DNA from 4 places in the Comamonas testosteroni genome. Region 1 is predicted to be linked to each of the others. Evidence: predicted binding sites of a transcription regulator. Region 1 holds the regulator's gene; each other region holds the start of a gene.
The links. Region 1 encodes FNR, which switches genes on or off when oxygen is low (the NO sensors DNR and NnrR bind a similar motif). Its sites were predicted from a motif close to TTGATNNNNATCAA; they were not measured.
Positions count from the first base shown of each region.

Region 2: a site for FNR is predicted at 4,445-4,458, ahead of F0P97_RS09945 (OmpW/AlkL family protein). Genes of this name have one in related genera too.
Region 3: a site for FNR is predicted at 5,554-5,567, ahead of F0P97_RS13775 (PHA/PHB synthase family protein). Genes of this name have one in related genera too.
Region 4: a site for FNR is predicted at 4,389-4,402, ahead of F0P97_RS18745 (PHA/PHB synthase family protein). Genes of this name have one in related genera too.

Region 1 covers NZ_CP043568.1:2,290,825-2,298,607, reverse strand. Annotated here, with positions in the region: gene F0P97_RS10495 (sulfite exporter TauE/SafE family protein) at 1-357, opposite strand, end outside; gene hemN (oxygen-independent coproporphyrinogen III oxidase) at 361-1,743, opposite strand; gene fnr (fumarate/nitrate reduction transcriptional regulator Fnr) at 2,012-2,734, shown strand; gene F0P97_RS10480 (hypothetical protein) at 2,873-3,136, opposite strand; gene F0P97_RS10475 (FixH family protein) at 3,513-3,818, opposite strand; gene ccoG (cytochrome c oxidase accessory protein CcoG) at 3,945-5,387, opposite strand; gene ccoP (cytochrome-c oxidase, cbb3-type subunit III) at 5,470-6,381, opposite strand; gene F0P97_RS10460 (cbb3-type cytochrome oxidase subunit 3) at 6,409-6,546, opposite strand; gene ccoO (cytochrome-c oxidase, cbb3-type subunit II) at 6,565-7,197, opposite strand; gene ccoN (cytochrome-c oxidase, cbb3-type subunit I) at 7,217-7,783, opposite strand, start outside.
Region 2 covers NZ_CP043568.1:2,171,604-2,179,386, reverse strand. Annotated here, with positions in the region: gene F0P97_RS09960 (O-acetylhomoserine aminocarboxypropyltransferase/cysteine synthase family protein) at 1-1,012, shown strand, start outside; gene egtB (ergothioneine biosynthesis protein EgtB) at 1,037-2,347, opposite strand; gene egtD (L-histidine N(alpha)-methyltransferase) at 2,334-3,266, opposite strand; gene F0P97_RS09945 (OmpW/AlkL family protein) at 3,747-4,361, opposite strand; gene F0P97_RS09940 (DUF808 domain-containing protein) at 4,565-5,584, opposite strand; gene F0P97_RS09935 (hypothetical protein) at 5,728-5,937, shown strand; gene F0P97_RS09930 (VWA domain-containing protein) at 5,971-7,176, opposite strand; gene F0P97_RS09925 (DUF5682 family protein) at 7,179-7,783, opposite strand, start outside.
Region 3 covers NZ_CP043568.1:3,034,463-3,042,245, reverse strand. Annotated here, with positions in the region: gene F0P97_RS13805 (putative bifunctional diguanylate cyclase/phosphodiesterase) at 1-1,834, opposite strand, end outside; gene F0P97_RS13800 (NUDIX hydrolase) at 2,132-2,692, opposite strand; gene F0P97_RS13795 (fumarylacetoacetate hydrolase family protein) at 2,831-3,526, opposite strand; gene maiA (maleylacetoacetate isomerase) at 3,689-4,354, shown strand; gene F0P97_RS13785 (polyphenol oxidase family protein) at 4,365-5,282, shown strand; gene F0P97_RS13780 (hypothetical protein) at 5,199-5,513, opposite strand; gene F0P97_RS13775 (PHA/PHB synthase family protein) at 5,718-7,610, shown strand; gene F0P97_RS13770 (acetyl-CoA C-acetyltransferase) at 7,756-7,783, shown strand, end outside.
Region 4 covers NZ_CP043568.1:4,063,263-4,071,045, reverse strand. Annotated here, with positions in the region: gene phoR (phosphate regulon sensor histidine kinase PhoR) at 1-613, shown strand, start outside; gene F0P97_RS18760 (MATE family efflux transporter) at 610-1,983, opposite strand; gene F0P97_RS18755 (hypothetical protein) at 1,980-3,707, opposite strand; gene F0P97_RS18750 (type B 50S ribosomal protein L31) at 3,883-4,128, opposite strand; gene F0P97_RS18745 (PHA/PHB synthase family protein) at 4,486-6,189, shown strand; gene F0P97_RS18740 (phasin family protein) at 6,277-6,750, shown strand; gene F0P97_RS18735 (DUF3141 domain-containing protein) at 6,933-7,783, shown strand, end outside.

The DNA.
Region 1 (7,783 bases):
CAGCCACACCGGTTGTCGCGCCTGCACCACCATGGCCAGACCCCAGGCCATGACCGCGACATGCATCAGCGTCCACAGCTTCTGCAAGGCCGTTGTCTGGCTGGTCAGCCAGGCCAGACTCTCCATGGCCACGGCAGCCACTCCGCCCAGCAGGGCATAACCAGCAATGCGTCCCAGATGAAACAGACTGGTACGCAGCCATTGGCGTTTTTGCAGGCCGTGCAAGGCGATGACCTGGCCGTCGCTGGTAGGCCTTGCACCCGTCACAACGCTGCAGGGTGCAGCGCACATCACAAGACAATGGGGCCCACCCACGAGCCCCATGATCAAAGCAGTCCAGACCAGCGAAAACAACATGCGCTAGATGATGCGCGAAAAGCGCGCGCGGTTTCGGTCGGCCTGCAAATATCGATCAAACAGCATGGCTACTCCGCGCACAAAAAACCAGCCCAGGCCCGTGACCTTGAAGCCCTCGTCGGATAGCTGAACCAGGCCATTGCGCTGCATTTCCGCCAGTGCTGCCAGCTCCCGAGCAAAGTACTCGCGGAAATTGATCAGCCAGGCCTGCTCCATCGGCTCATACAGGACGGAGCCCTGACACATGATGGCCATGATGATGGCTCTGCGCACCAGATCGTCACGCGAGAGCGCCAATCCGCGCTGCACGGGCAGCATGCCGCCATCAATGGCGTCGTAATACTCTTCCAGGGTCTTGACGTTCTGGCTGTAGGTGGCGCCCACCTTGCCGATGGCCGATACGCCCAACGCAATCAGGTCGCAATCGGGCTGGGTGCTGTAGCCCTGGAAATTGCGATGCAGGCGCCCCTGGCGCTTGGCGACGGCCAGAGAGTCGTCGGGCAGCGCAAAGTGATCCATGCCCACATAGACATAGCCGCCATTCATGAAGGCATCAATTGCGCCGGAGAGCATGTTCAGCTTGTCCTGTCCCATGGGCAAGTCAGCGGATGCAATACGCCTTTGCGGCTTGAAGCGCTCAGGCAGATGCGCATAGGCATACAACGCAATGCGGTCGGGACGCAGCTCATTGACCTGGGCCAGCGTTCGCGCAAAAGACTCGGTTGTCTGCTTGGGCAGACCGTAGATCAGGTCCACATTGATGGAGACAAAGCCCAGACGGCGGGCCTCGGCCACCAACTCAAAGACTTGCTCGGCGGGCTGCTCCCGGTGCACCGCTTTCTGCACTGCGGGATCAAAATCCTGCACGCCAAAGCTCAGGCGATTGAAGCCCATGTCCTTGAGTGCCTTCAACCTCTCGTTGCTGACCGTGCGCGGATCGACCTCGATGGAATACTCGCCGGCTGGATCGAGCTTGAAATGCTCACGCATCAGAAGCATCAGCTGCCGCAGCTCGGCATCGCTGAAGAAGGTCGGCGTGCCGCCTCCCAGATGCAGCTGGCTTACCAACTGGCCTTTACCGCAATGCTCGGTATGCATGGCCAGTTCACGGCTCAGATAATCCAGATACTCGGCAGCCTTCTCATGATGCTTGGTCACGATCTTGTTGCAGGCGCAGTAATAGCAAAGCGACTCGCAAAACGGCACATGCACATAAACGGACAGGGGCAAGGCACGTGAGCCCGAATGCGTCTTGCGCTGTTTCAATGCCAGGATATAGTCATCTGCACCAAAAGCCTCAACAAAACGGTCGGCTGTTGGGAATGATGTGTAGCGTGGGCCGGGGATATCAAAGCGGCTCAGCAACTCAGGCGTGACTGCGGTCATAACTGGGAGTTAGGGTGCGCCCACACTCTGTATAGAGCAGATTTCAATGGAAATCAGATCCTGAAAATCATGCCCGAAATAGGCAAAAGCGCATGTTTTTGAACGAATACGGGCAATGTGCCCCAAGGCAATCACCCTGTCCTTGATGAAAATCAAGAGACATCAAGGCGAGTGCTGCGACAATTTGATCCATCTCATCTTCAACCACGAGGTCAACGACCGGCGCGACTCTCCACTCTGTGTCTGTCTGCGCCGTTGCTAAAAGCCCATGAATCTTCAGACCATCAAAGCATCCTGCTCCAACTGCAATCTGCGTGAACTGTGCATGCCCATGGGCCTGGACGATGAACAAATGGAGCGTATTGACGAGATTGTGGCCACGCGCCGCAAGGTCAAGCGCGGCGGGCTGCTATTTCGCAATGGAGAAGAGTTCACCTCGCTGTACGCCATTCGCACCGGCTTCTTCAAGACCAGCGTGGCCACTGAAGACGGACGCGACCAGGTCACAGGCTTTCAGATGGCCGGCGAGATCATTGGCCTGGACGGCATCGTCAACGACCACCACACCTGCGATGCCGTGGCCCTGGAAGATGCCGAAGTCTGCATCATGCCTTTCGACAAGCTCGAGCAGCTCTCGCGCGAAGTCACGGCGCTGCAAAATCATGTGCACAAGGTCATGAGCCGCGAAATCGTGCGCGAGCATGGCGTAATGCTGCTGCTGGGCAGCATGCGCGCCGAAGAGCGTCTGGCAGCCTTTGTGCTGAACCTGGTGCAGCGTCTGTCGGCACGCGGCTTTTCGAAGTCGGAGTTGGTGCTGCGCATGACGCGTGAAGAAATCGGCAGCTATCTGGGCCTCAAGCTGGAGACCGTGAGCCGCACCTTCTCCAAGTTCGCCGAGGAAGGCATCATCGAAGTCAGACAGCGCCATCTGCGCATTCTGGATACCGATGCGCTCAAGCGCATCGTCAACAGCCAGCAATGCCAGGGCTAAGTTCAGACAGCGGGCTTTTTTGATGGCAGCGAATGCCTGCCAGAAGCTTCCCGCCGCCGAGGCCGCCGGCACAGAGAGCGACCAAGCACCATCCGGGGCCGCCACCGGCCCCGAAACTGCGGCCCTGTGCGCAGCGCTTCACTCGACCAGGGGCTCCGAGACTATGCCCTGGTTCAGATCGCTGGCCGAACGCCCCAACATGACAGTCATCAGTCCGCTGGCCACGGCGACCGCCCAGAAGGCAAAAAAGGCCAGGGTGTAAATGGCATTGCGCGACCATTCCAGAGGCGAGCCCAGCCAGTGCATGTCCAGCGGGTCCACAAAGGCAAATACCACCATTTCCATGATTGCCGCGGCCAGAAAAGCCGGCCAGACAATCCACATCCAGCGTCGAGCATCCATCGCGATTCTCCTTGGCCTGTGGTTTTGAACCCATTTTGCACAATTGCCATGACCTTCCCTGCCATACCAAGGGCATGCACTCAGATAGGAAACCCTGAACCGCTATTATTTAAAGAGCTTCCAGTGCATTCTTTGTATTGACTTAAGGTCAATATCTATCTGAAATAAGCTTTGATAAAGCGCTATGCGCTCCTGATATTGAACCCGCCCGGCCATCCTTTGCCGGTTTTTGAGCACTGCAGACAACCGTCCGACTCTGCGGTCGACCAAGACATAGAGCTCCGCCACGACCGGCCGTGCTCCAGAAAAGTCTGCAACCATAGGCGTAAAAAAAGGCCGCGGAAGCGGCCTTGAGGATGATGCGTTGAAATCGCAGTCAGCGATCCAGCGGATGATCCTTGGCTGGCGTCGCGGCATGGTTGCGCCCCGTCACTGCCGGCGCCAGGCTTTTTTCACTTTCGCTCAGGCGCTGGTTGATTTCCATGCCATGGCGGTAGTAGTCAGGGTCAATCACGGGATCGGGCCTGCTCATTGCGATGTATGCGGTGACAAAGCCGGCAATCACCACGATCACCGGGCCGGCGATGATGAGCCAGACATGGGCAAACTTCCACCAGGGCTTGCCGTCCTCAGGGTGGATGATCTTGGCCGTTTGCGAGACCTTGGCTTGTGCTGCCAACATGATGAAACCTCTTTCCAAAATTCTGACCACCCAGGCACGCATGGCAGGGTGGCATCAATTGTTGCCGATTGGCGGTGCCCTTGTCCGGCCTCCGTGATGGCTCATGAAGACCGGCAAGACTTGGCATTAACGCGGCACCAGGAACACCGTCTTTTCGGAAATACGCCCTGCTCCGGCAGTCACTGCATCCACATTGAAGTGTACGGGGTGCGAGCCGGGAGTGGCTGAGCCATACGGAATCTGCAGCCGCACCGCAATGCCACGTGTCTCTGCAGGGCCAACGCTCACTTCCTGATCGGATGCGACCTCCAGATTCTCCAGGCCCTCGGCGCTGATACGGTAGCGCTGCTCGGACTCGGTGGCGTTCATGATCTGCAGACGGTAGACGTTCTCCAGCTTGCCGCCCGCCACGATGCGCGAAAGCGCGGCACGGTCGCGAATCACGTCGACCTTGAGCGGCTCGCGCAGCACCAGACTGGCGATCATGGCGGCGCTGAGGGCTACCAGCACGGCCGAGTAGATCAGCACGCGCGGACGGAAAATGCGGCGAATCACCTGCACCTGCTTCCAGGCCTTGGCCACGGCATTCTGAGTGGTCAACCGGATCAGGCCACGCGGATACTCCATCTTGTCCATCACGGAGTTGCAGGCATCGATGCACAGACCGCAGCCGATGCACTCATACTGCAGCCCCTTGCGGATGTCGATGCCCACAGGGCAGACCTGAACGCAAAGCTTGCAATCTATGCAGTCCCCCAGGCCTTGTGCCTTGTAGTCAACGTCTTTCTTGCGCGGGCCGCGCGCTTCACCACGCTGGGCGTCGTAGCTGACGATCATGGTGTCCTTGTCGAACATGGCGCTCTGGAAGCGTGCATAGGGGCACATGTACTTGCAGACCTGCTCGCGCATATAGCCGGCATTGCCGTAGGTTGCGAACCCGTAGAACGCCACCCAGAAAATCTGCCAGCCGCCCTGGAAGGCCATCAGCTCCACACCCAGTTCACGGATGGGCACGAAGTAGCCGACAAAGGTGAAGCCTGTCCAAAGAGACAGAACGATCCAGAGAAACTGCTTGAGCGACTTCTTCCAGATTTTCTCGAAGGTCCAACCATGCTTGTCGATACGCATGCGGGCACTGCGATCGCCTTCGACCTTGCTCTCGATCCACATGAAGATCTCGGTGTAGACCGTCTGCGGACAGGAGAAGCCACACCACAGACGCCCGGCCACGGCGGTAAACAGGAACAGCCCCAGCGCGCTGATGATCAGCAGCCCCGTCAGATAGATGAAGTCCTGCGGATACAGCACCAGTCCGAACAGATAGAAGCGCCGCGCCCCGAGGTCGAACAGCACCATCTGGCGCTCACCCCACTGCAGCCAGGGCAGACCGTAGAAGACGATCTGGGTCAGGAACACCATGATCCAGCGCCAGCGCGAGAAGACGCCGCTGATGGCGCGCGAGTACACCTTCTGTTCGGAGGCGAACATGGGCATATATTCCTGACCGCCGTCCACAGGCTCAGCCGTGATCGGAATGACTTTGCGAGGTTTCTCCGGATCGCAGGGCATCGCAGTTCCTTAATATTTTTGTAATTACTGAAAATTCAAATGCGAAAAAGGCGGTGCCTCGGCACCGCCTTCATCACCCGTCTTACTTCCGGGCGCTTGCGTTGGACAGCCCCCAGACATAGGAAGCCAGCACCGCGATCTGCGCCTCGGTCAGCTTGTCCTTCTGAGCAGGCATCTCGTTCATCTTGCCATGGTTGACCATGTCGACAATGACGGACTCGCCCCAGCCATGCAGCCAGATGTCATCGGTCAGGTTGGGTGCGCCAAGCGCCTGGTTACCCTTGCCGTCCATGCCGTGGCAAGCCGCGCAGGCCACGAACTTGGACTTGCCCTGCGAAGCCTTGACGGCATCGTGGGGGCTGCCCGACAGGCTCAGCACATAGTGCGCCACATTGCGCACATCTTCCGCCGAGCCCACGGCTGCCGCCATGGGAGGCATCACGCCGATGCGGCCGTTGGTGATGGTTTCCTTGATCTTGTCGGGCGTGCCGCCATGCAGCCAGTCACCGTCGCCCAGATTGGGGAAGCTCTTGCTGCCGCGCGCATCGGAGCCGTGGCATTGCGCGCAGTTGTTCATGAACAGACGCTCGCCGATGGCCATGGCCTGGGGGTCCTTGGCCATTTCTTCGGTGGGCATGCTGACGAACTTGGCGTACATGGGCTCCAGGTCGACACGGGCCTTCTCCATTTCCTTGTCATAGGCACCATACTGGGTCCAGTCCAGCTCGCCCTTGAAGGAACCCAGACCTGGATAGGCCACCAGATAGGCCAGGCTGAAGACCACGGTGATCACGAACAGCCCCATCCACCACTTGGGCATGGGGTTGTTGAGCTCGCGCAGGTCTTCGTCCCAGACGTGACCGGTGGTGTTGTCCGTGGAAGGAACGACCTTGCGGCGCGCCACCAGCACCAGCAGCAAGAAGCAGCCGAGGATGCCGATCAGCGAAACGGCCGCGATATACACGGACCAGAAGTTGTTAAAGAAGTCGCTCATGGGATGTTCTCGTTGTAGTGATCAGACTCAGTCTTCCAGGAATGGAACCTGAGCTGCCTCGTCAAAACGGGCCTGGTTGCGGCGGGCATACGCCCACCACCAGATACCCACGAAGCACGCCAGCGATGCCAGTGTGGCCAGAACACGCATGGTGGTGATATCCATTTTCCAGTCCCTCCTCTGTTACTTGACGGCGCGACCCAGGACCTGCAGATAGGCAATCACTGCCTCCATCTCGGTCTTGTCCTTGACTTCGGCCTGAGCACCAGCGATCTCCGCATCGGTGTAGGGCACGCCCACCTTGCGCAGCGCGCTCATGCGCGTTGCCACGGCCGTGTCATCCACCTTGTTGGCTTCCAGCCAGGAGTAAGCAGGCATGTTGGACTCGGGCACCACATCACGCGGGTTGTTCAGGTGGATGCGATGCCATTCGTCGCTGTACTTGCCGCCCACACGGTGCAGGTCGGGGCCGGTGCGCTTGGAGCCCCACTGGAAGGGGTGGTCGTACACGAACTCGCCCGCCACCGAGTAGTGGCCGTAGCGCATGGTCTCGGCGCGGAAGGGACGGATCATCTGCGAGTGGCAGTTGTAGCAACCCTCGCGCAGATAGACGTCGCGTCCCATCAGCTGCAGCGGCGTGTAGGGCTTGAGACCCGCCACGGCTTCGGTCGTGGACTTCTGGAAGAACAGCGGCACGATTTCCACCAGGCCACCAATGGTCAGCACGAACAGCGTCAGCGCGATCAGCAAAAAGTTGCTGGTCTCGATCTTCTCGTGCGAAAAGCTCTTGGGAGCTGCGTTATTTTGATCAGACATTGCTTTTGCTCCTCAATGCTCAGGCGTGAGCCACCACGGCAGGCACTGCCACCTTGACGGAACGGCCGGCCATTGCGGTCTTCCAGGTGTTCCATGCCATCACCAGCATGCCGCCCAGATACAGCAGACCGCCAGTCACGCGAATCACATAGAAGGGATAGGTCGCCTTCACGCTTTCCACGAAGGTGTAGGTCAGCGTGCCGTCGGGGTTGACGGCGCGCCACATCAGGCCCTGCATCACACCGGCAATCCACATTGCGGCGATGTACAGCACGATGCCGATGGTCGCCATCCAGAAGTGCAGCTCGATCGCGGGCACGGAGTGCATTTTTTCGCGGCCGAAGAGGCGGGGAATCAGGTAGTACAGAGAGCCCATGGTGATCAGACCCACCCAGCCCAGAGCGCCGGAGTGCACGTGGCCCACGGTCCAGTCGGTGTAGTGGCTCAGCGCGTTGACGGTCTTGATGGCCATCATCGGGCCTTCGAAGGTGGACATGCCGTAGAACGACAGGGACACGATCAGGAAACGCAGGATGGGGTCGTCACGCAGCTTGTGCCAGGCACCCGACAGCGTCATGATGCCGTT
Region 2 (7,783 bases), 120 kb from region 1:
TATCCAGACCCTGGCCGAAGCGGGTGACAACATCGTATCGGCCAGCACGCTCTACGGCGGCACCTACAACCTGTTTGCCCACACCTTCCCGCAGCAAGGCATCGAGGTACGCTTTGCAGATCCACGCGATCCGGCCAGTTTCGGCAAGCTGATCGACGCCAGGACCAAGGCGGTATTCATCGAATCCATCGGCAACCCGCTGGGCAATGTGACCGATATCCGTGCGCTGGCCGATGTGGCCCACCAGCATGGCGTACCGCTGATCGTAGACAACACCGTGCCCTCTCCCTATCTGCTGCGCCCGTTTGAGCATGGCGCGGACATCGTCGTGCATTCGCTGACCAAATACCTGGGCGGCCACGGCACCAGCGTTGGCGGGGCGATCGTGGACAGCGGCAAGTTCCCCTGGGCCGAGCACAAGGCCCGCTTCAAGCGACTGAACGAGCCCGACGTCAGCTATCACGGCGTGGTCTACACCGAAGCGCTTGGCCCCGCCGCCTTCATCGGCCGCGCCCGCGTCGTTCCGCTGCGCAATATGGGCGCCGCCATCTCGCCGCAGAACGCCTTCCAGATCCTGCAAGGCATTGAAACCCTGGCTCTGCGCATGGACCGCATCTGCGATAACACGCAGAAGATTGCAGAGACACTGCAACAGCACCAAAAAGTGGAATGGGTGCGCTATGCAGGCCTCAAGGACCACCCTGACCACGCCATCGTACAAAAACAGTCTGGCGGCCGTGCATCGGGCATTCTGTCGTTCAGCCTCAAGGGCAGCGAAGGCCGTGCCGCCGGAGCACGCTTTCTGGACGCCTTGCAGCTGTTCACGCGCCTGGTCAATATAGGCGATGCCAAGTCGCTGGCCACCCACCCCGCTTCAACCACGCACCGTCAGCTGGATGCGGACGAACTGGCCAAGGCCGGCGTGACCGAAGGCATGGTGCGCCTGTCAGTGGGCATCGAGCATATTGACGATCTGCTGGCCGACCTGAACCAGGCGTTGGAACAGGTCTGAAGCGGCTGCGTCTGGCGCGCGACTTCAGGCATCGCGCGCCAGACGCAGCCCCGTCATCTGCCAGCGAGCCGTTGCGGGAAAGAAGTTGCGATAGGTCAGCCGCGCATGACCGGCAGGCGTGAGGCAGGAGCCGCCGCGCAGCACATACTGGTTGACCATGAATTTCCCGTTGTACTCCCCCACGGCACCCTCGGCCACGCGAAAGCCCGGGTAGGCGGCATAGGACGAATGCGTCCACTCCCAGACCTGGCCGGTTGCCACCCCATGATGATCGCCTGAGACTTCAGGATGCAGGCTGGCATGACCCACAGACGAGGACACAGGCCAGTCATGCGCCCCCATTGCCACCTCCCACTCCATCTCCGTCGGCAGGCGCGCACCGGCCCAGCGCGCATAGGCATCAGCCTCGAAGTAGGAGATATGGCAGGCAGGCCTCAGCGCATGCAGAGCCGTCACGCCATACAAGCTGAACTCCTGCCAGCCCGCATCACGCGCACCATCTTCAGCTTGCCTCCAGTACCAGGGGTGGCTCAGTTGCTGGACCTGGCACCAGTCCCAGCCTTCGGCCAACCACCATTGAGGCTGACTGTAGCCGCCATCCAGCACAAAGCGCAGAAACTCGCCATTGTTCACGGGCCTCGATGCAATCTGCGCAGCTTGCACATAGACACTGTGCCTGGGCATTTCATTGTCAAACGCAAAGCTACCGCCACCATGACCTATGCTGTAGATGCCCGCCTCAACTGGCAGCCATGTGAGATCAGCATAGGCCTGCATGAAATTCTCCTCTGCCATCCCATCTGACGCATAAGCAGGCCAGAGCGGGTGACAAGAAAGCAAATGCTTGATATCGGTGAGCATCAACTCCTGATGCTGCTGCTCGTGCTGCAAGCCCAATGCGACGAGCTGAGCAACAGCCTGCTGCGTCGTCGGGCTTTTCTCTTTCATGACGGCCATCAGCGCCAGCATCTGCTCATCCACCACAGCGCGATAGGCCATGACCTGCGCCAGAGCAGGTCTGGTCAGCAAGCCCCGCTGGGCTCTGGGATGGCGTGCACCCACCTGCTGGTAATAGGAGTTGAACAGCATGCGAAAACTGCCGTCAAAAGCCTGATGCCCTGGCTGGTGCACGGCCAGTACAAAGGTTTCGAAGAACCAGCTGGTATGGGCCAGATGCCATTTGGCAGGACTGGCGTCCGGCATGGATTGCACGCAGGCGTCTTCTGCAGACAAGGGCGCAGCCAGCTTTTGCGTGCAGGCCCTCACCCGCTCGTACTGCTGCGCCAGCACTATCCAGTCCCTGGCAGCAGGCGCCATGGTTTCAGGCATGGGCATGAATGACGGCAAACCATTGCTGCTCATCGGTCCAGACCCTGGGTTCGGCAAATCCCGCGCAAGCCAGCATGGAGAGGAAATCGGACAGCGGGTATTTGTAGCTGTTCTCCGTATGGATGGTCTCGCCCTGAGCAAAATAGCGCAGGCCCTGAGGCCAGCACACCATGACGGGGCGACGGGCGCGCAAATGCATCTCTATCCGCGATGTCTGGCTGTCGAAGCGCGCCTCATGCGCCCAGTCCTGAAGATTGAAATCGCTGCCAAGCAGACGGTTCACATGATTGAGCACATTGAGATTGAATTCGGCTGTGACGCCCTGCCCATCGTCGTAAGCGGCTATCAGAACCGGTACCGGCTTGGGCAGATCAATGCCAATCAGCAGCCCGCCGTCGCCCCCCAGAAGTGAATGCATATGTCCGAGCATATGCAAAGCCTGCTGCGTATCAAAGTTGCCGATCGAGGAGCCAGGATAGAACAGTTCACGCCGCGTCTGTGGCACACCTGACGGCAAATGCCAGTCCCCCGTGAAATCCGCTGCAACCGCACGAGCCGCAAGTCGCGGAAAGTCATGCTCCAGCCTGGCCACGGCGGCCTGCAGAAACTCGACCGCAATATCCACTCCCAGAAACTGCTGCGGCCCCACACTGCGGCACAGGCGTCGCACTTTTTCGCAATTGCCTGCTCCCAGCTCTATCAACACCTGGCAACCCGCCATGGCCTGGGCGATCTCCAGGTCGTAGCGGGCCATGATGGCAGCCTCGGTTCTTGTGGGGTAGTACTCGGGCAGCTCGGTTATCTGCTCAAACAGGGCGCAGCCATGCGCGTCATATAGGAACTTGGGAGAAATCTGCGCCTGCCGCTGCATCAGCCCCTGCGCCAGTTCATAGCGCAGATGCGTCGGGGGGGCATATGCCTCCATGAAGGTGCAACCCTCGCCCTGAAGCGGTGGAGGTCTCAACGAGGACGCCAGGGGCAATGGAATGCGCCCTGCGCGTGATGCAAACTCTATCGATGCTGCCTGCCTGTCGGGTGTCGCGCGCATGCTGATCCTCCTGAAGAGCTGATCGCGCGATGCAGCCATTGCCCGCGCCATCACTGCCAAGCCTGCTCTAGACCCTCAGCCTAGCGCAGCCGACAATCGGCAGAAGTAGGACTGAAGCCAGCGATCCTTTTACTGCATGCGCATGCAGCAATGCTGACAAAGTCAATACTGGCCAAAGAATTCAGCAAAAAAATCGGTATCCCGCGCTGGCGGAATACCGATCTAAACATACACCCTAGCCTCCGAAATCATCAGGCCATGCCGACCTGCTGACTCCGATGCACCGCAGAGCCTGCGGTGCGTGCCTCGCCTGCGGGAAGAAGGCCGCAGACGAGAACACTCTTTGCCGTGAAGCTATCAGAAGCGATAGCCCACGCCCACACCCACCAGCCATGGGTCAACCTTGAACTTGGTGTTTTCAAACACGCCTGCACCTGTGACCTTGGTACCCAGATACACCTTCTTGATGTCGAAGTTCAGTGACCAGTTCTTGTCCAGCGCATAGTCGAAGCCAACCTGCAGCGCGCCGCCAAAGCTGTTCTTCTTCACGGTCACGGCACCATCCAGGATGTCCACGTTCGAGAAGCGTGTGTAGTTCACGCCCGCCCCCACATAAGGCTTGAAGGCCCCAAAGTTGGTGAAGTGGTACTGCGCCAGCAAGGTGGGGGGCAGATGCTTGAGCGAACCGATCTTGCCGCCATTCAGGCGCACATCATGCTTTTGAGGATAGGTCAGCACCAGTTCTGCCGCGATGTTGGGCGTGAAGAAGTAGGACACGTCCAGCTCAGGCATCCACTTGTTGTTGATGCTCACGCCTGCGTCTCCGGCAGCACCACCGTTGTCGCTGTCCAGATGCAGAGCGCGCACACGAACCTGCCAGGGGCTGGAGCCGTCAAACGAAGATTGGGCAAAAGCGGTACCTGCGGTCAGGGCGCTGGCAACAGCAGCAATCGCGATCAGAGTCTTTTTCATGGGTTCTTTCCTTGAAGAATTGGGTGAGTGCAATGCTTTGCATCCCTTGGCATCCATTGAAACAAAGCCACTGCCACACGGGTTTGTCCCAGGTCAACCCGCGCACCAACACCGCAAAGAAAAAAGCGGACGTTGCCCATCGGCCACGTCCGCCCAAGATACTGATGAAGCGCAAAAATTTGCGTCAACAGTGATGGTAGTCGTCAATTCGGATGAGCCACCCTGGCTGGCCGCAGCTTGTGCCACAACTCCACGCACACCACTACCGCACCGCCAATGACGGCCCCAACAGCCACATGCACCAACACCGGTCCCAGCGCTGCCACAATACCGCCCGTGGGCACGATCACCTGCTCTATCCAATGTTCGACCGGCTCTATGCCGTGCACCAGCAAGCTACCGCCCACCATGAACATGGCAGCCGTGCCCACAATGGACAGCCCTCGCATCAGCCACGGGGTAAAAGCAATCAGACCACGGCCCATGGCCTTGGCAGCGCTGCTGCCCTTGGCCATCAGCCAGCCGCCCACGTCATCCATGCGCACGATCCCGGCCACCAGTCCGTAGACGAACACGGTGATGGCAAGAGCCACGGCGATCAGCACCGAGGCCTGCTCCCAGATGGGCTTGGCAGACACCGTACCCAGCGCAATCGCCATGATTTCGGCCGACAAAATAAAGTCCGTGCGCACGGCCCCCTTGACCTTCTGCTTTTCATACTCCATCGGGTCCATCTGCTTTTCACGTGCGGCTCGCACCGATGAAGGCGCAACACCTTTATGGGCCGCCTCCTCAGCATCCACCACGGCGTCATGCGCGTCATGCTCTGGGTGCTTGTGAAACAGCTCAAGGATCTTTTCCACGCCTTCAAAGCACAGAAAAGCGCCTCCCACCATCAGCAAAGGCGTGATCAACCAGGGCACAAAGGCGCTGATCAACAGTGCCGCCGGCACCAGGATGGCCTTGTTCATCAACGAACCCTTGGCCACCGCCCAGACCACTGGCAGCTCCCGGTTGGCCTTCACTCCCGTGACCTGCTCGGCATTGAGAGCCAGATCATCGCCCAGCACGCCGGCCGTCTTCTGCACCGCCACCTTGGTCTGTGTGGCCACGTCATCGAGAATCGCCGTGCTCTTGCCCGCAGCGGTCTTGGTCATCAAAGACACGTCGTCGAGCATGCTTGCAATATCGTCTAGCAGCATCAAAAGGCCGGCACCTGCCATCGCACTCCCCAGTTGGTTTCAATGTCCATCATCATGCCTGCAAACCGTGCAGCGACTGCGGCAGGAAGTTGCCAATCGCCTAGGCAATCAGCACGGCAAAGGCTTTGCAGCGACAATGAGCGCCCTCATCGAACGGAAACCCTGTGACTCAAGCCATCGCTCATGCCGAACTGATTGCCAGCTACCGCAAACTTGCCGCAGAGGCCGCCAAGAAGGCGGAACTGGTCAAGGCCGCAGCGGGCAAAGGCCCCAAGACCATTGCGACGGTCAGCGAAACCGCTGCCAAGGCCGCGCGCCGCCGCGATGTGATGGCTGCCAGGCTGGCCAGGCTTGGTATCGATCTGCGGGACTGAGCCCCAACAAGCAGCCTTCTTCGGGCGGTCTTCCTATTTGCTGGTCTTGAAGCCCTGCGTCGCCGCCCAGGCGGCCACATCGTCGCGGCGGATGGCCGCGGCCATGAGCTGCGGAAACGCATCGGGAGTGCAAGCAAACGAGGGCACGCCCAGTGCTGCCAGCTTGGCCGCCAGTTCCGCGTCATAGGCCGGTGCGCCCTCGTCGCTGAGCGCCAGCAGCGTGATGAACTGCACGCCTGCTTCCACCAGCTCGTTGGCGCGGCGCAACAGGCCCGACTCCACACCGCCCTCGTAAAGGTCGGAGATCAGCACCAGAATGCTGTTGCGCGGCTCGCTGATCAGCCCCTGGCAATAGCCAACCGCACCATTGATATCGGTGCCGCCGCCCAGTTGCACGCCAAACAGCACATCCACGGGGTCGTCGAGCTTTTCCGTCAGATCGACCACGGCCGTATCGAACACCACCAGCTTGGTGGCCACGGCCGGCAGGCTGGCCATCACCGCACCGAAGATGCTGGAATAGACCACCGAATTGGCCATGGAGCCGCTCTGGTCAATGCACAGAATCACCTCGCGCTGCGGGCGGCGCGCCTTGCGCCCATAGCCGATCAGCGTCTCTGGAACAATGGTCTTGTACTCAGGCTGCCAATGGCGCAGGTTGGCGCGTATGGTGCGATTCCAGTCGATTTCGGCATGACGCGGGCGGCGGTTGCGCTGGCTGCGGTCCAATGCCCCGGCCACGGCACTGCGCATGGGTTCCTCGAGCTTTTTCATCAGCTCGTCCACCACCTTGCGTACCACCAGCCGCGCAGTGGCCTTGGTGTTCTGCGGAATCACCGAGCCCAGCGAAATCAGGTCCGCCACCAGATGCACATCGGGCTGCACGTTCTCCAGCATCTCGGGCTGCAGCAGCAGCTCGCGCAGATTCAGGCGCTCCATGGCATCGCGCTGCATGACCTGCACAACCTGGCTCGGAAAGTATTTGCGGATATCGCCCAGCCAGCGCGACACCGAAGGTGAGGAGTTGCCGCGTCCGCCCCTGCGCGATGCCAGCTTGCTGTCTTCCTCATACAAGGCCGCCAGCGCCTGATCCATCTCCTGCAAGCGGCCTGTAACACCGCCGCAACTCGCGTCAGCGGGGCTGCCCAGCACCATGCGCCAGCGCTGCAGCCGCGTGGTGGGCTGCAGCTCTTCGGATTCCTGTTGCGGCTCGGTTGCCAAATTTGCTGTCTGCTTCATCGTCACACCTTGGCCGCAGCCGCATCAAAATCGGTAGCTGTTTGGGATTGGCCCATCAGCGCCTGAGACAGATTCAAGCCCAGCAACTCATTGAGCACGGGCAAGGCCAGCAAGGCACGCGACTCATCCCAGGGCGCGGCATCGTCCGCAGCGCCCACCGCAGGACCGGGTGCCGCAGCGCCCCCCACAGGCGTTCGCTTGACCTTGTCGCCCAGACTTTGCCGCTCGTGATTGCTGAAGCTCGAGAAACTGCGTCGCACCAGCGGCAGAATCTGTGCAAACTGCACCTCGCCCAGACCGCTGAGCCAGGCATCGACGGCCCCCCAGATGGACTCGTCATGCAGCAGCACCAGCGCCTGCCGGTTCAGAAAACCGTCCAGCCAGGCCGCCACATCCATAGGTGCCGCACCCAGCGAAAGATTGCGGTTGAACTGGCGCACGATTTCAGCGCTTTCCAGCAACTGCTCGTCCAGCAGCAGACGGCAGGCCATGCCGCGCAGCAGCGCCGCTGCAGCATCCCCCATGGCCAGGCTGCGCAGTGCCAGGCGCCAGGCATCCACCGCCTGCTGCGCCTCGCCGTCGCTGGTGCGCAACCGCAGTGCCTCGT
Region 3 (7,783 bases), 740 kb from region 1:
TGAAATGTCCGGGGGCCAGGATCTGGCCGCTTTCGTCCCGCAGACGCAGCAGGACTTCGAAGTGCATGCCGCTGTGCCGGCTGTTCTTGCGGGCCTGCAGCGGTGCAATGCTCTGGGCATACAGGCAGAAGCGGTCTTCTTCCATTGCGGTACGAATGCGCGTGGCCCATTCCATCTCGCTGACATAGCGGCTGTAGATTCCATCCTCGGCCTTGTAGAAGAAGACCTTGTTGCGCCCGCGCTCCTTGGCCTGATAGCAGGCCATATCGACCATGCGCAGCAGATCGGAGGCATTGACCGCATCGCCCGGAACATGCACGGCACCGATGGAAAAACCGGTGCGCAATATCTTCTCTCCCCAGGTAGTCTGCAGTTGCTGGGCTGCCAGACGCAGCTTCTCGGCAATGCTCGCGACGTTGGAAGGAGGGCAGTTCTCCAGCAGCACGGCAAACTCGTCACCACCCATGCGCGCCAGACAATCGGTTTCGCGCAGATTGGCCTGCAACATCCGAGAGACTTCACACAGCACTTCATCACCGGCGGCATGGCCACTGGTTTCGTTGATGAGCTTGAACTGGTCCAGGTCGATGTAGAGCAGGGCGTAGGGCTTGACCTGGTGCAGACCCTGGGTCAGCATCTTTTGCAGCCTTCGCTCGAATTCCTCGCGATTTTCCAGCCCCGTCAGCGTGTCATGGCGTGCATTCCAGGAGATCTGGTCCATGTACTGCTGCTCGCGCGACACATCGCGCAGCACGAAGACGGCCCCCGATGCCTGGCCATCGCGCTGCATGGCGGAGCCCAGTACCTTGACCGGCACGATGCTGTGGTCGGTGCGGCGAACCCAGTGCGTCTGTTCGTCGCGCACGACGGTGGTCTCCTTGGCGTCATTGACAAGCTGCGCGAGCATGCCGTCGCTGGTGATGGAGGAGTCCATGGTGTAGAACTGCAGCACCTGCTTGATGGGCTTGTCCAGATAGCTTTGCTTTTGCAGACCCAGCAGACCTATGGCGGCGGGGTTGACATAGTTGACCATGCCCTTGGCATTGGTGGTGATGACCGCATCGCTGAGCGCCGCCAGCGTGGTCTCCGCGCGCTCTTTTTCGCTGTTGAGGCCGTCTTGAACCTGCTCTCGCAGCTGGATCAGGCGCCAGGTATTCCAGATCCATAGACCGACCAGCCCGATAGCCAGTGCACCGTTGAGTGCGAGCAGCAGCCAGACAATGTTGCGTGAGCTTTTTCCCAGGGAGTCGCTGAATGCCTTGGTTAATGCCGTCACGCCCTGGTTGATCAGGTCGATTTCGCGCTTCCAGGTGGCAATGTTTTCGCGGCTGATGTTGCCGACTTCGTATCCTTGTCGGATTTCCTGGGCCAATGTATCGAGCTGATTCAGATATTCGTCACCCATCTTCCAGTACGCCACGGGCTCCTGCACCCAGCTGAAGTAGCGGAATGTGCGCAGCAGCCAGATGAGGGAGCTGACATCGTCGGGGTGGTTCTGGCCTTGCTCTATACCTTTGCGGGCCAGGTCCAGGCGCAGAGGCTTGTCGTAGAGGGCAACACGTGCTTCGGCATCGCCACGCGGCACCTGCAAGGCCCGCTGATAGTGGGCGAAGTCGATCGGGTTGCCTTCATCCGCGTAGCGGGAAAGCGAGTAAATCGCATCTTTCTGGGCCTTGGACCACAGACTTTCTCCGTTGACAAAAGCTCGCACGGCGGAGAGCAGATAGAGGCTGCAACTGGCGCTGAGCATCAGGACCAGTGCCAGGAGCGCAAAAGCCCAGACGCGTTGCAGCAATTGTTGAGACTTCAGTGCGGGGCTCAAAGATGCCTTCATGACGCCTCATCCAGTAAATTGACTGTAAATGCATGATTCCGGGCATCGACAAGGCAGACTGGTATGAAACAGCCAGGAGGCAATGTGCCTGCTGACAATCAGAACACCGTCGCGATGCCCGCTCTCATGGCCTGACCTTTCACGGCATTGCGTAGGAGGTATGTCAGATCACACGCAATTTGTATTTATTGGTAATTTTTGGCCTGTAGAAGTGAGTCTGGCGTCGGACAACTTCCTCTGTCCTCCCAAGACAGAGCGGTGTTTTCTGTGAGAAAGTGGGTAACCAGTCTGGCAGATTCAGTGCAGGTCTACGCAGTGCACCTGCGGCTGCTCCAGCAAGCCGGCCCTGCGGTCGGCAAAGAAGCGCTCCAGGGTGACCTTGACGGTGCGAAACGCGATTTCTTCCCAGGGAATGTCTGCCTCGGCAAACAACTGGGCCTCCATGGTCTCGGGGCCGGGGTAGAACTGCGTGCTTCTGAGGCGGGCCAGATAGAAGAGATGGACCTGCCCAACCTGGGGCACGTTGATGAGACTGAACAGCCTGCCCAGCTCGATGTCGGCTCCGGCTTCCTCGTCGGTTTCGCGCTGGGCCCCGCGGCTGGTGGTTTCGGCCAGTTCCATAAAGCCTGCAGGCAGCGTCCATTTGCCGCGGCGCGGCTCGATATTGCGCTTGCACAGCAGCACGCGGCCGTCGTCCGTTACGGGCAGGGTGCCGACCACATTGAGCGGGTTTTCATAGTGGATGGTGTGGCAGGCTGGGCAAACGGCACGTTCGCGAGTATCCCCATCGTCAGGAACGCGGTAGGTGACTGCGGTGCCGCAATTGCGGCAGAACTTGATGGGGCTGCGAAAAATCATTCCGCAACTATAAGCAAATCAGGCCGCTAGCGCAGGTACAACATGTGCAAACAGCTATGAAAAAGGGAGTCACACCTTGATTGCGGCATGACTCCCCGAGTACCTGGCCGGCGCTAACTGCCTGTACGCCAAGGATTTTCAGGCGAGCTGGATCTTGATGGATTCAAGTCCGCTGACTGCGCCCTCCAGCACATCTCCCTTGACCACGGCGGCCACTCCCTCGGGGGTGCCGGTCATGATCAGATCGCCGGGCTGAAGCTCCCAGGCGCTGGAGAGATGCTCAATGGTTTCGGCGATATTCCAGATCAGCTTGTGGATGTGGCTGCGCTGGCGATAGTCGCCATTGACCTGCAGTGAAATCTCGGCGTTGACGATGTCTGCCGCCTGATCGGCCGGGGTGATGGGACCTATGGGGGCAGATTGCTCGAAAGCCTTGCCGATACACCAGGGGCGGCCTTGCTTCTTCATGTCGTTTTGCAGGTCGCGACGTGTCATGTCCAGACCCACGGCATAGCCGTAGATGTACTGCTGTGCATCGGCTGCCTTGATGTTCTTGCCGGCCTTGCCGATGGCAACGACCAGCTCGATCTCATGATGCAGATTCTGGGTCAGCGTGGGATAGGCCACAGTGGTGGTGCTGCCGGCTTCCACTGCCACGGTCGCGTCCGCAGGCTTCATGAAGAAGAACGGCGGTTCGCGGCCGGTAAAGCCCATTTCCTTGGCGTGATCCTCATAGTTGCGGCCCACGCAGTAGATGCGGTGAATGGGAAAGCGCTCGCCGCGGCCCACAACAGGCAGGCTGGCAACGGCAGGGGGATTGAACACGTAACTCATGAGGTCCTCGGCAGGAACAGGCGCTGAAATCAGCAATGGTTGATGTGGCAAGCAGTGTGCCACGATGCGGCAGCGCCGACGGCACGCCGCACGACGGCTTTTACGTATTCCGGACCTAGGGAAAATGCCAGCACGCGCGGCTCGCGCTATGCTGCTCGCATCATGAAGCTGCATACCTATTTCCGTTCTTCCGCCTCTTACCGTGTGCGCATTGCGCTGCAACTAAAGGGGCTTTCCTATGACTCCGTGCCTGTGCATCTGGTGCGCGGCGAGCAAAAGGCTGCGGCCTATGCCTCCCATGTGGGCGACGCTCTGGTGCCCGCAGTGGTGACGGATGAGGGGCACTGGCTCACACAGTCCATGGCCATCATCGAATATCTCGATGAGACCCATGCTCAAACACCATTGCTGCCCAGAGATGCTCTGGGCCGTGCCCATGTGCGTGCGTTGGCACAGATGGTGGCTTGCGAGATCCATCCGCTCAACAATCTGCGCGTGCTCAAGTACCTGGTGCACCAAATGGGGGTCAGCGACGAAGCCAAGAATGGCTGGTACGCGCACTGGGTGCGTTCGGGCCTCGAAGCCTTCGAGCGTCAGCTGGCGCTGCTGGATGCCGAACGCAAGGCCTCAGGTCTGTCGCCTTCGACGTTTTGCTGGGGCGACACCCCCACGCTGGCCGAATGCTGCCTCGTGCCGCAGATCTACAACGCCCAGCGCTTCAATGTGAATCTCGATGCGCTGCCGCGCCTGATGGGCGTGGTCGAGCGCTGCAACGCCTTGCCGGCTTTCCAGCAGGCCCATCCCTCGGCCTGTCCGGATGCAGAGTGAAGAGGGCGCCATGAGCGAGACCTATCGGCCGGGTCCACCGGAGCTGTGGCCCGACTCCTGGCTGGTCCCCGACTGGCCGGCTCTGCCCGGCGTGCATGCCATCTGCACCTCGCGCGAGGGCGGCGTCAGTCAGGCACCCTGGGGCAGCATGAACCTGGGCGACCACGTGAGCGACAACCCCGCTCACGTGCGCCGCAACCGCGAGCTGTTCAACGCGTTGCTGCAGGCCCGCACCCCCGGTGCCTGCACGGCGTTCCTGCAGCAGGTGCATGGCGTGGACGTGCTGACGCTGGATGCAGGCAATGTGATGGAGTCCAATGGTGCAGCCTTCGACGCCTGCGTGACCGGCGATGCAGGCGTGGTCTGCACCATCATGGTGGCGGACTGTCTGCCCGTGTTGCTGGCCCATGATTCGGGGCTGGTCGTGGGGGCGGCCCATGCTGGCTGGCGCGGTCTGGCCGGCATGCCGCCCGGCAGGCAGCAGTCCGAGGGGCCGTTGCCCGGCGGTGTGCTGGAGATGCTCTTCGAGTCCTTTTCCCGGAAAGTTCAGGCGCAGCAATCGCTTTCAGCGACCGACACGGAGCCATCCCGCATTGCCGCTCGCACCCAGGCCTGGCTGGGCCCGTGCATAGGCTCAGAGTCCTTCGAAGTGGGGGCCGAGGTGCGCGATATCTTCATGGCGCATGACGCAGATGCGGCACGGCACTTTGTGCCTGTACCGGGCAGCAGCACCAAATATCTGGCCGATCTGGCGCAACTGGCACGCCAGCGGCTTGCTGCATTGGGCATTGCTGCAGTCTTCGGTAACGATGGCAGCCTCCCCTGGTGCACAGTCAGCAATGCGTCACGTTTCTTCTCGCACCGGCGTGACGCCGTCCGTCTGGGTGGCAGCGGGCGGCTGGCTGCCAGCATCTGGCGCGACGCCTGAGCCGGGGCTGGGGGGCGCGTGTCCTGCAGCTAGTGCTTCCTGTTCCTGTCGGGCTTTGAGGCGGCGCTTTCTGGCCGGCGTGCCCAGTATGTAGAGCACGATGGAAAGCGGCAGCAGACCGTAGAGCACAAAGGTGAAAAATGCACCCAGCAGGGTGCCGCCGGGGCTGGCAGCCTCGGCGATCGTCATCATCACGACAACGTACATCCAGGCGATGGCGATAAGGTACATGGTGTTTCTGTAATGGGCCAGAAAGCATGCTGGCTCCGGGTTGTTTTGTGTCAAAACAGCTTCATAACGGCGAAATGAAGCTGCTTCTTGTCGGAACTGCCTGGCGCATAGGTGACAATGCCGCCGTGTGAGCCGTATTGCAGATTCCGCAAGCGTCCCTAGACCCTGAGATCGCCGGTCGCTTGCCTTGACTAGGATGTAAGCATGAATTTTGACCCGAGCTGGGGCCAGGCTGGCCAATCCATTCAACAATTCTGGCAGGAGCAGTGGAGCAAGAGCCTCCAGACGCTTCAGCAGATGCAGTCCGGTGCACCCATGGGGCTCAGCGCCATGCCGGGTCTGGGAGCAGCACCCAACCCTTGGGCCGGAGTCATGGACGCCATGCAATCGGCCATGCCCCAGATGGCAACGGGTCCGGCTCAAGCGGTTCAGTTCGATGCTGCCAAACTGCAGGGGTTGCAGCAGGAATACCTGCAGTCAGTGCAGTCGTTGGCAGATGGCAAGCAGATTCAGGCCCTGCTGTCCAGGGACAAGCGCTTTGCCAAGCCCGAGTGGAGCGCCAATCCCGTTGCATCGATGGCCGCGGCCAACTACCTGCTGGGCAGTCGCATGCTGACCGGCATGGCCGAAGCGGTGCAGGGCGATGAGAAAACACGCAATCGCGTGCGCTTTGCGGTCGAGCAATGGGTGGCAGCCATGGCGCCCAGCAATTTTCTGGCGCTGAACGCCGATGCGCTCAGCAAGGTTGTTGAAACCAAGGGCGAGAGCCTGGCTCAGGGCATTGCCAATCTGCTGGCCGACATGCGCCAGGGTCATGTCTCCATGACCGACGAAAGCCTGTTCACCGTTGGAAAGAACGTGGCGACCACCGAGGGCGCGGTGGTTTTCGAGAACGAACTGTTCCAGCTCATCGAATACAAGCCGCTGACTGCCAAGGTATTCGAGAAGCCTTTTCTGATGGTGCCGCCGTGCATCAACAAGTTCTACATTCTGGACTTGCAGCCGGACAACTCCGTCATTCGCTATGCCGTCAGCCAGGGGCATCGCACCTTTGTGGTCAGTTGGCGCAATCCCGACGAAAGCCAGGCTCACAAGAGCTGGGATGACTACATCGAAGATGGCGTACTCAAGGCAGTGAGCACGGTTCAGGATATCTGCGAGGCGCCGCAGATCAATGTGCTGGGTTTCTGCGTGGGCGGCACCATGCTATCCACTGCCATGGCAGTGCTGGCAGCACGCCATGCCCGCGAGCATGGACAGGCGCAAGCTGCCAAGCCCCGCAGCCGCGCTGCGGCTGCAAAGACAGGCAGCAAAACTGCTGCGGCCAAGGTGGAGGCCCATGTTTTTCCCGTCGCCAGCATGACGCTGCTGACCACATTGATCGACTTCCGCGACACAGGCATTCTGGACATCTTCATCGATGAAAACATGGTGCGTCTGCGCGAGATGCAAATGGGCAAAGGCGGGCTGATGAAGGGCCAGGACATGGCATCCACCTTCAGCTTTCTGCGCCCGAACGATCTGGTCTGGAACTATGTGGTGGGCAACTACCTCAAGGGCGAGACGCCGCCGCCATTCGATCTGCTTTACTGGAACAGCGACTCCACCAATCTGCCCGGCCCGTTCTACGCCTGGTATCTGCGCAATCTCTACCTCGAGAACAATCTGATCAAGCCCGGCGTGCTGACCGTGTGCGGCGAGAAGATCGACATGAGCCAGCTCAAGATGCCGGTCTATATCTACGGCTCGCGTGAGGACCACATCGTTCCTGTCGCGGCGGCCTATGCCTCGTCGCAGGTACTGGGCGGTGAGCGTCGTTTCGTGATGGGTGCCTCCGGCCATATCGCCGGCGTCATCAACCCGCCGGCAAAGAACAAGCGTAGCCATTGGCTGCGTGAGGATGGCGAATTTCCGGGTGCGTTCAACGATTGGCTGGCCGAGGCCACGGAGTATCCGGGCAGTTGGTGGACGGACTGGAGTGCCTGGCTGGGCAGCCATGCAGGCAAGCAGCTTGCGGCTCCCAAGAGCTATGGCCGTGCACGTGCCTATGAGGCCATCGAAGATGCACCGGGTCGCTACGTTCTGTCAAAAGCCTGAGCGAGGCCTGAGGCACAATCAGTTCCATATTGCGGTGCAGCAAGCAAGGCTTGCACCGTGATAGGAAGCGGCGGGTGGCACGATGAACAGGATGCGACCCGCACGCATGCATCACTTGTAAGAAACCTAGAAAGGTTCGTCAGCAATGGAAGACATCGTTATCGTTTCCGCCG
Region 4 (7,783 bases), 1.8 Mb from region 1:
GCAGGCCGAGCGCATGCAGCATCTGGTCGAGGACTTGCTGACCTTGTCGCGCCTGGAGGGAAGCCCGCTGCCCAGCAACAATGACTGGGTGTCGGTGGCGCAGCTGCTCAATCGCTGTGAGAACGAGGCTCGCGGCCTGTCCAATGCCTTGACGCGCAAACAGGCCAAACCCCATGTGCTGAACTTTCCTGATGAGCAGGCGCTGCGGCAGGCCGGAGATCTGGCAGGTGCGAGCGCAGAGCTGCACAGTGCGTTTTCCAATCTGCTGGCCAATGCCATGCGCTACACGCCGGCCGGTGGGCAGATCGATGTGCGCTGGCAACTGCTGCCCGATGGATCGGCCCGCTTTGCCGTCAAGGACTCCGGCCCCGGCATCGACGAAAAGCACGTGTCGCGTCTGACGGAGCGCTTTTATCGCGTGGACCGCAGCCGCTCACGCGATACGGGCGGCACTGGCCTGGGGCTGGCCATCGTCAAGCATGTGCTGCAGCGGCATGGCGCCAGGCTCAGCATCCAGAGTGAGCTGGGCAAGGGGTCGGAATTCGCCGTCACCTTCCCGCCCAGCCGTGTGCGGGCAGCTGCTGAAGTACCCGCCAAGGCACTTTCTCATTAGGAGGCCCTGGGCTGGGCCTGCAGCTTTGGAGGTCGTATGGCTCTGTGCAAAATGCTGCTGAAGGCCATGGCTGTGACAAACAGGGCTGCCGCGCTGCAAACCCAGAAGGGCATGGGCGTGGCCTGCCAGTCCAGCCAGCCTTCGGCTGCTTGCCATCGGTAGGTCAGCCAGTAGCCAAGGCCCAGGCCGCCGCCCCACAGCAGCAGGCAATAAATCACCAGAGGCGCAACGGTCACGCGATAGCAGCGCAGCACGAAAATGCAATAGGTCTGCACGCAGTCCGCCACATGGTATGCAGCCACGCAGATCAGCAGCCAGGACGTCATTGCCAGCACCCGCGGGGAGTCGGTGTAGATGTCTGCAATCCAGGTGCGAGCGATCAAGAGCGTAGCTGCTGTCGCAATACCGATGAGCAGAGCAAGCTTGAAACACTGTTGAATCAGCGTGCTGGCCCGGGCTTCGTCACCGGCGCCGCGCCAGTAGCTGACGCGGGCGCTGGTCGCAATGGCCAGGGACAGCGGAACCATATAGCAGATGGCGGCCAGATTGGCGGCGATCTGGTGGCTGGCAGACGAGAGCGAGCCCTGCCTTGCCACATACAGGGCCATGAGGGTGAAGGAGGTGACTTCCACCAGAATGGCCAGGCCTGCAGGGATGCCAAGGCGGCAGAAGCGGCCCAGCTGCAGCCAGTCAGGGCGCTCCAGCCTCTGCCAAAGCGCCAGCGGAGCATAGAAATCCTGAGTGCGCATCAGCCACAGGGCCACGGCAAACATGGTGTAGTTGACCAGCAGCGTGGCCAGTGCGCAGCCCACTGCTCCCAGGGGGGCAAGGCCCAAGCCGCCAAAGGTGAACCAGATGGACAAGGGAATCTTGATCAGCAGCGAGATGAGTTGCAGCCAGGTGACCAGCTTGGGCTGGCCTAGCGCCTGGTTGAGCGCGCTGTAGATGCGAAACAGCAGCGCCGGTGGCAAGCCCCAGGCCAGTACGGCGAGATAGCGCTTGACCTCCAGTTGCAGCGCATCGGGCACATCGGTCCAGCGCAGCAGTGCGCCGGGCATGAGCAGCACCGCCATGCCAAGCACGCAGGCCAGTGCACACAGATACATGGACTGGCGCAGCGAATGGCCGATGGCCTGCGGCAGACCGGCACCCCGCTGTTCGGACCACAAGGGCAGAAGAGCCTGAAAAATGCCCATCAGTGAGGCATAGACGCTGATGAAAATGGCCGACCCTACGGAGAGGGCGGCCACGGCATCGTTGGAATAGCGGCTGGCCACGATGGTATCGGTGGTGCCAAAGGCCATGACGGCCAGCTGCCCGGCCAGCACGGTACCTGCATGCCGGCCTATGTATTGCAGCTCGCCTTTCATGGTGCGGCTTTGGGGCCGGTGTACTTGAGCAGTACCAGAACTTCTTTTTGACCGGCCAGACGGGTGATGCGGCTGACTTCATTCCAGCCTTGGCGCAGCTTGCGATTGTGATCGCCCGCCCAGCGGTCTGCATCGACCAGCGCCCAGCCGCAGTCGCCAGGGGCGCTGCGGCGCAGCAGCGCGGTGTCCACATGAGTGTAGTAGCGCACGGCCGCAATCTGCGAACGGCCCAGGCCGTAGGTCAGCACGCAGCTTGTGGCGCCGTTCTGCCTGAGTTCGCTGCCCAGCTGTGTCATCTGGAATTCATAGCTGCGAGCATGATCCAGCGGCTCCATCCAGAGTGTGGACAGCAGCACCCAGCTCAGTGTGGCGCCTCCGGCCGGGAGCACCAGGCTCTTCCAGATGGCTGCGCGATTGCGCGAGGTGCGCCAGATCACCAACACAAACCAGCCGGCCGTGGCGAACAGTGCCACGATGACCGTGGGCCAGGAGATACTGGCCTCGAATTGCGGAGCCAGACGCGCAATATTGGCTGCGATCTTGGGCGGGAATCCGGTCTGAAACGCCAGCCAGACCACCCAGATGGCAATTGCGGATGCCGTAAAGAACAGCAGCGTGAACCAGTCGATCAGCGCGCTGATGCTGCGGCGGAAAGTGGGCAGGGCGAAGGCGGCCAGGGTGGCGATGGCGGGAAGCCCCAGCAGCAGTGCCCGATCGGCCGGGGTACTGCTCAGGCAGGCAGCCACCGGGACTGTGGCAAACAGCAGGGCGATGGACAGATGCGGGTTGTGGCCGGGGAAGGCAATCTGGCGGCGCCAGACCCACAACGTCCACAAAGCCAGGGGCCAGGCAGGCCAGCAGAACCACAGCAGCAGTTGCAGCAGGGCTTCCCAGTCCTTGAACGAGTCCACCAGATGCCAGACCCATTGATCCAGGGCCGTGGTCAGGCTGGCTGCGAGCACCGTGGCGGCCAGCCAGGCTGCGGCCCAGGTGCGGGCCTGACGGTGGGCGCGGCCGGGATTGTCGCCCCAGCTGCGCTGAGTGAAGGCGATCACGCCGCAGCCAAGTCCGAACAGCACGGAAAGAGTGGGGGCGCCGCTCAGGGCCAATCCCAGCAGGCCGAATAGCAGTGCCGCGGCTGACTTCCTGGGGTGATAGGCCATGGCCGCAGCTGCAAAAAACAGCAGCGCCGTGCAGCCCAGCTGCGTGACATAGCTGGTGGTTTCATGCGAGAGCTGGGCCAGGCCCAGGCAGGCAACCAGGGCCAGCAAAGCTGCATCGGCCATGGCGCGGGCATAGTCGATCAACTGGGCTTCCCCGCCAAAGGCAAAGGCCACGGGCTGCGCACCAGGCGTGCGTGCAAGGTAGTAGGCTCCCCACCAGGTGGCGCCCAGGGTCACGACCAGCAAGGCGATGAAGGGCAGGCGCGCCGCCATTTCGGCGCCGAGCAGCCACTCGAAACCCTGCAAGGACAAGGCACCCAGCCAGTAGGGCAGCAGACCGTCCATGCTGGGAGCCAGGCCCGAGAGCTTGGGGGCCAGCCAGTCGGTCTTGCCCAGCGCCAGCTCGCGCATGTAGCCAAAGGCCTCCATATCGTTGGAGCGCCAGGGGCCGCGCATGACAAAGCCGGGAATCACATAGGCCAGGCACAGCAAAAGCAGGGCCCAGCGCGGCAGGCGGCGTACAGCGCTTTGGGCAACGATGGCGGGTGTGGGCTGGTTCACGCAATCAATCCAGTAGCGGCTGTGCGAATTTGCACGGCCAGATCAGGCGAAAGCGCTTGAGGTCAAAGCGCTTGGTGCTCCGATGATAGGAGCATTGGGATTCCGTCGAGCGGCACCCAAAAAAGAAAAAGGCAGCACGGTTGCCCGGGCTGCCTTTTCAGCAAAAAAGTAAGAATTACTTCTTGCCGAAGCGGTTGCGGAACTTCTCCACGCGGCCACCCATGTTGTCCACCGACTTTTGTGTGCCAGTGTAGAAGGGGTGCGATTCAGAAGTGGTATCCAGCTTGAACAGAGGGTACTCTTTACCTTCGAAGTTTTCGGTTTCCTTGGTGGAAACGCAAGAACGTGTCACGAACTTGAAGCCGTTGGACATGTCAACGAACAGAACTTCGCGGTAATTGGGGTGAATGCCTTCTTTCATGATCTTTCCTTTGGTCAAGTGCGGGAGCCGCACCAGCCTGTCCGGTGTACTTTCCGCATAAAAGCTCTCCATTATTGCACACAATGAGAAAACAGCGCTGCTTGCGTCAGCAGGCGGTGGTGTGCGTTCAGCTTGCAAACCATGACCAATAGCTTCGGTGGCAGGCCTGATCCAGACAAGGCTGCAGAGTTCTTTTAGCTGCAGCAGCCCGGTGTTTGGGGCCGGCCGCCGCATGCCGGAGCGCTTCCGGCTGCGGGAGCTTGATGTGGCTCAACCCCCGGTAGGTCGTGACTATGCAACAACTTCTGCAGCGCATAAGATGTTGCGTTATTGCCATGCAGCAAAAAAGGGGCCGCTATGGTTGACCGCAAGGCCGAAGCTCAGTTCAGTTCCAGCCAGCAACTTGATCAAGCTGTGCGTGCGATGTGGGCGCAGCAATGGCTGTCGGTTTCCCCCGAGTCCCAATGGCAGGCCTGGATGGATTGGGCGGGCAACCTTGCCATCAGTCCGGGAAAGCGTCTGGATCTGGCAAGGCTGGCGCTGGAGGAATGGGTCAGGCTTTGCTATGGCGGGCCACAGACACAGGAGGCGGAGCGTCTCTTTCAGGATCCTGAATGGAAGCAATGGCCGTTCACGGTCATGAGTGCGGGCCTTGCCGCTCAGCAACGCTGGTGGCAGGCTGCCGCCCAAGGCGTTCCGGGTGTTGAAAGACACCACGAGCGTCTGGTCGGATTCTGGGGCAGGCAGTGGCTGGATATGCTTTCGCCTGCGAACTTTTTGGCCACCAACCCGATAGTTCTGGAGCGCACCGTCAAAGAGGGCGGGGCGAATCTGGTGCGTGGCTTCCAGTACCTGATGGAAGATGTGCACGCGCAGCTCGCAAACATGCCGCCTGCGGGCTGCGAGGGGTTTCAGGTGGGGCGCGATGTGGCCGTCACCGCTGGCAAGGTGGTGCTGCGCAACTCGCTGATGGAGCTGATCCAGTACGCGCCGACAACCGACAAGGTCCATCCCGAGCCGGTATTGATCATGCCGGCCTGGATCATGAAGTACTACATCCTGGATCTGTCGCCGCACAATTCGCTGATCAGGTATCTGGTCGATCAGGGACATACGGTGTTCTGCGTCTCCTGGAAGAACCCCGATGCCGGCGATCGAGATCTGGGCATGGACGACTATGTCGAGCTGGGCTGGCGTGCTGCGCTGGATGCCGTCACGGCCATCGTCCCGGGGCAGAAGGTGCATGCAGCGGGCTATTGTCTGGGTGGGACCTTGCTGGCCATTGTGGCGGCCGCGATGGCGCGCGATGGAGACGAGCGTCTGGCATCGATGACCTTGCTGGCCGCGCAGACCGATTTCACCGAACCTGGCGAGCTGGCGCTGTTCATCGACGAAGCGCAGGTCAGCCTGCTTGAGGCTCAGATGGCCCAGCAAGGCTATCTGCGCGCCGATCAGATGGCGGGCGCGTTCCTGATGCTGCGCTCCCATGATCTGCTGTGGTCGCGCATGGTCAATCAATACCTGCTGGGCGAGCGGGCACCGATGAGCGATCTCATGGCCTGGAATGCCGACGCCACGCGCATGCCTGCCAGGATGCACTCGCAATACCTGCGCCGTCTGTTTCTGAATAACGATCTCAGTGAAAGCCGCTATCCGGTCGATGGCAAGCCGGTCTCGCTTCTCAATCTGCAAGTGCCCATCTTCTGTGTGGGAACGCTTACCGATCATGTAGCGCCTTGGCAATCGGTATTCAAGCTCCACCATCACACTGCGGCTGAAATCACCTTTGTGCTGACGAGTGGCGGCCACAACGCCGGCATTGTCAGTGAGCCCGGTCATCCGCGACGCCGCTATCAGCTGCTCACTCGGCCTGTCGGCGCTCGGGACATTGTCGCCCAGCAGTGGCTGCAGGAGGCCGAGCAGCGCCAGGGCTCCTGGTGGCCGGCATGGGACGAGTGGCTCAAGAACAGATCCGGCACACCGATAGCTCCGCCGCGCATGGGCGGCACGAGCGGCGGGCCCTTGTATGACGCTCCGGGCCAGTACGTGCTCGGGCATTGAGTTTTCAAAAGCCGTTTGGTCACGGTGATATGCCGGACGGCCCGCCAGCCTCTCGATAGGCTCTACCATCACCATAGGGAGAACGATATGAGCATTCAAGCGACCCCTCTGAATCTGTTCAAGGCCAATGCCGAGCTGCAACTGCGCATCGCTCAGCTTATGCGTGAAAGTGGCCATCGCTGGCTGGCAGCCGCGCAGCAGACCAGTGCTGCAGGCATCAGTGAAACCACGGCGGAGCTGCAAAGCCTGCTGCGTGCCGAAGACTGGCAATCACTGGCCAGCCTGCCCGCCGAGGCTTTCATGCGCAGGCTCGAAGACCGCATGAGTGATGCCAAGAGCGCCAGTGATATCGCGATCAAGAACCAGCAGGCTTTTGCCAGCGGTCTGCAGCAGGCCCTGGAGGCCTGGCAAAAATCCGTGGCCGAGGCCCTGCGTGCAGACGGCGCGCGCAATCTGCCCGCTTTGCCACTGCAGGACATCTTCAAGCAATGGCTGTCTGCCTGGGCGCCGGCAACTCAGGACCCTGCCCAGGGCAAGAGCGGCAAAGCGGCGCAGAAGTAGGCAACAGGCTGGCGCAGCTTCAGCCAAAGATGGCGGCGCTGCCGCCTGCGGGCCGGCTGGTCAGCTGGCTCTCCATTGTAAAAATCCGATGTTTTCGGCGTTTTGTGGTGATCCATAAAGCGCTGGAAGCTATTGTTTTTGAATCTTCTTGAGAGAGAAGACTGTGACCTTGGGAGCACGACATGAACAAACCCAGCGGGATCGGTCCGTCGACCAACGGGTCTGTTGATCCTTTTGCATGGTGGCGGGCCGCCGGGGCCTATGCGGTGGATGCCGCTCAACGTGCCGTGCTGTATGCCGACATCGAGCGGCAGGTGGGCGACCAGTACCGGACTCAGCGTGAGGCCAGGATGCCGAACGTGCTGCATTTTCCCGCGGAACTCGTGATGTCGGGGCTGGACCTCCCAAGACCTGTCAACTATGGCCTGGTGCGTATCCAGGCGTCCGAAGATCGACCTGCCGACCCCGCCAAGCGTCCATTCGTCGTGATAGATCCACGCGCCGGGCATGGCCCGGGCATAGGTGGCTTCAAGCCCCATAGCGAGATCGGTGCGGCGCTGGATGCCGGTCACCCTTGCTACTTCGTCGGTTTTCTGCCCGATCCCGTACCTGGTCAGACGGTGGAGGACGTGATGCGTGCCGAGGCCGCGTTCATGCGTCGCGTGGCCGAGCTTCACCCCGAGAGCGAGGGCAAGCCGGCGGTCATCGGCAACTGCCAGGCGGGCTGGCAGATCCTGATGACGGCCGCTGTCTGGCCCGAGCTGTTCGGGCCCATCATTGTTGCCGGAGCGCCCCTGTCGTACTGGGCCGGCGACAATCCCATGCGCTACTCGGGCGGGCTTCTCGGGGGCAGCTGGATGACGGCACTGGCCAGCGATCTGGGTAACGGCCGCTTCGACGGCGCCCATCTGGTGCAGAACTTCGAGCAGCTCGATCCGGCCAACACGCTCTGGAGCAAGCAGTACAAGGTCTATGCGAATGCCGACACCGAAGCCGAGCGCTATATAGACTTCGAGAAATACTGGGGCGGCTA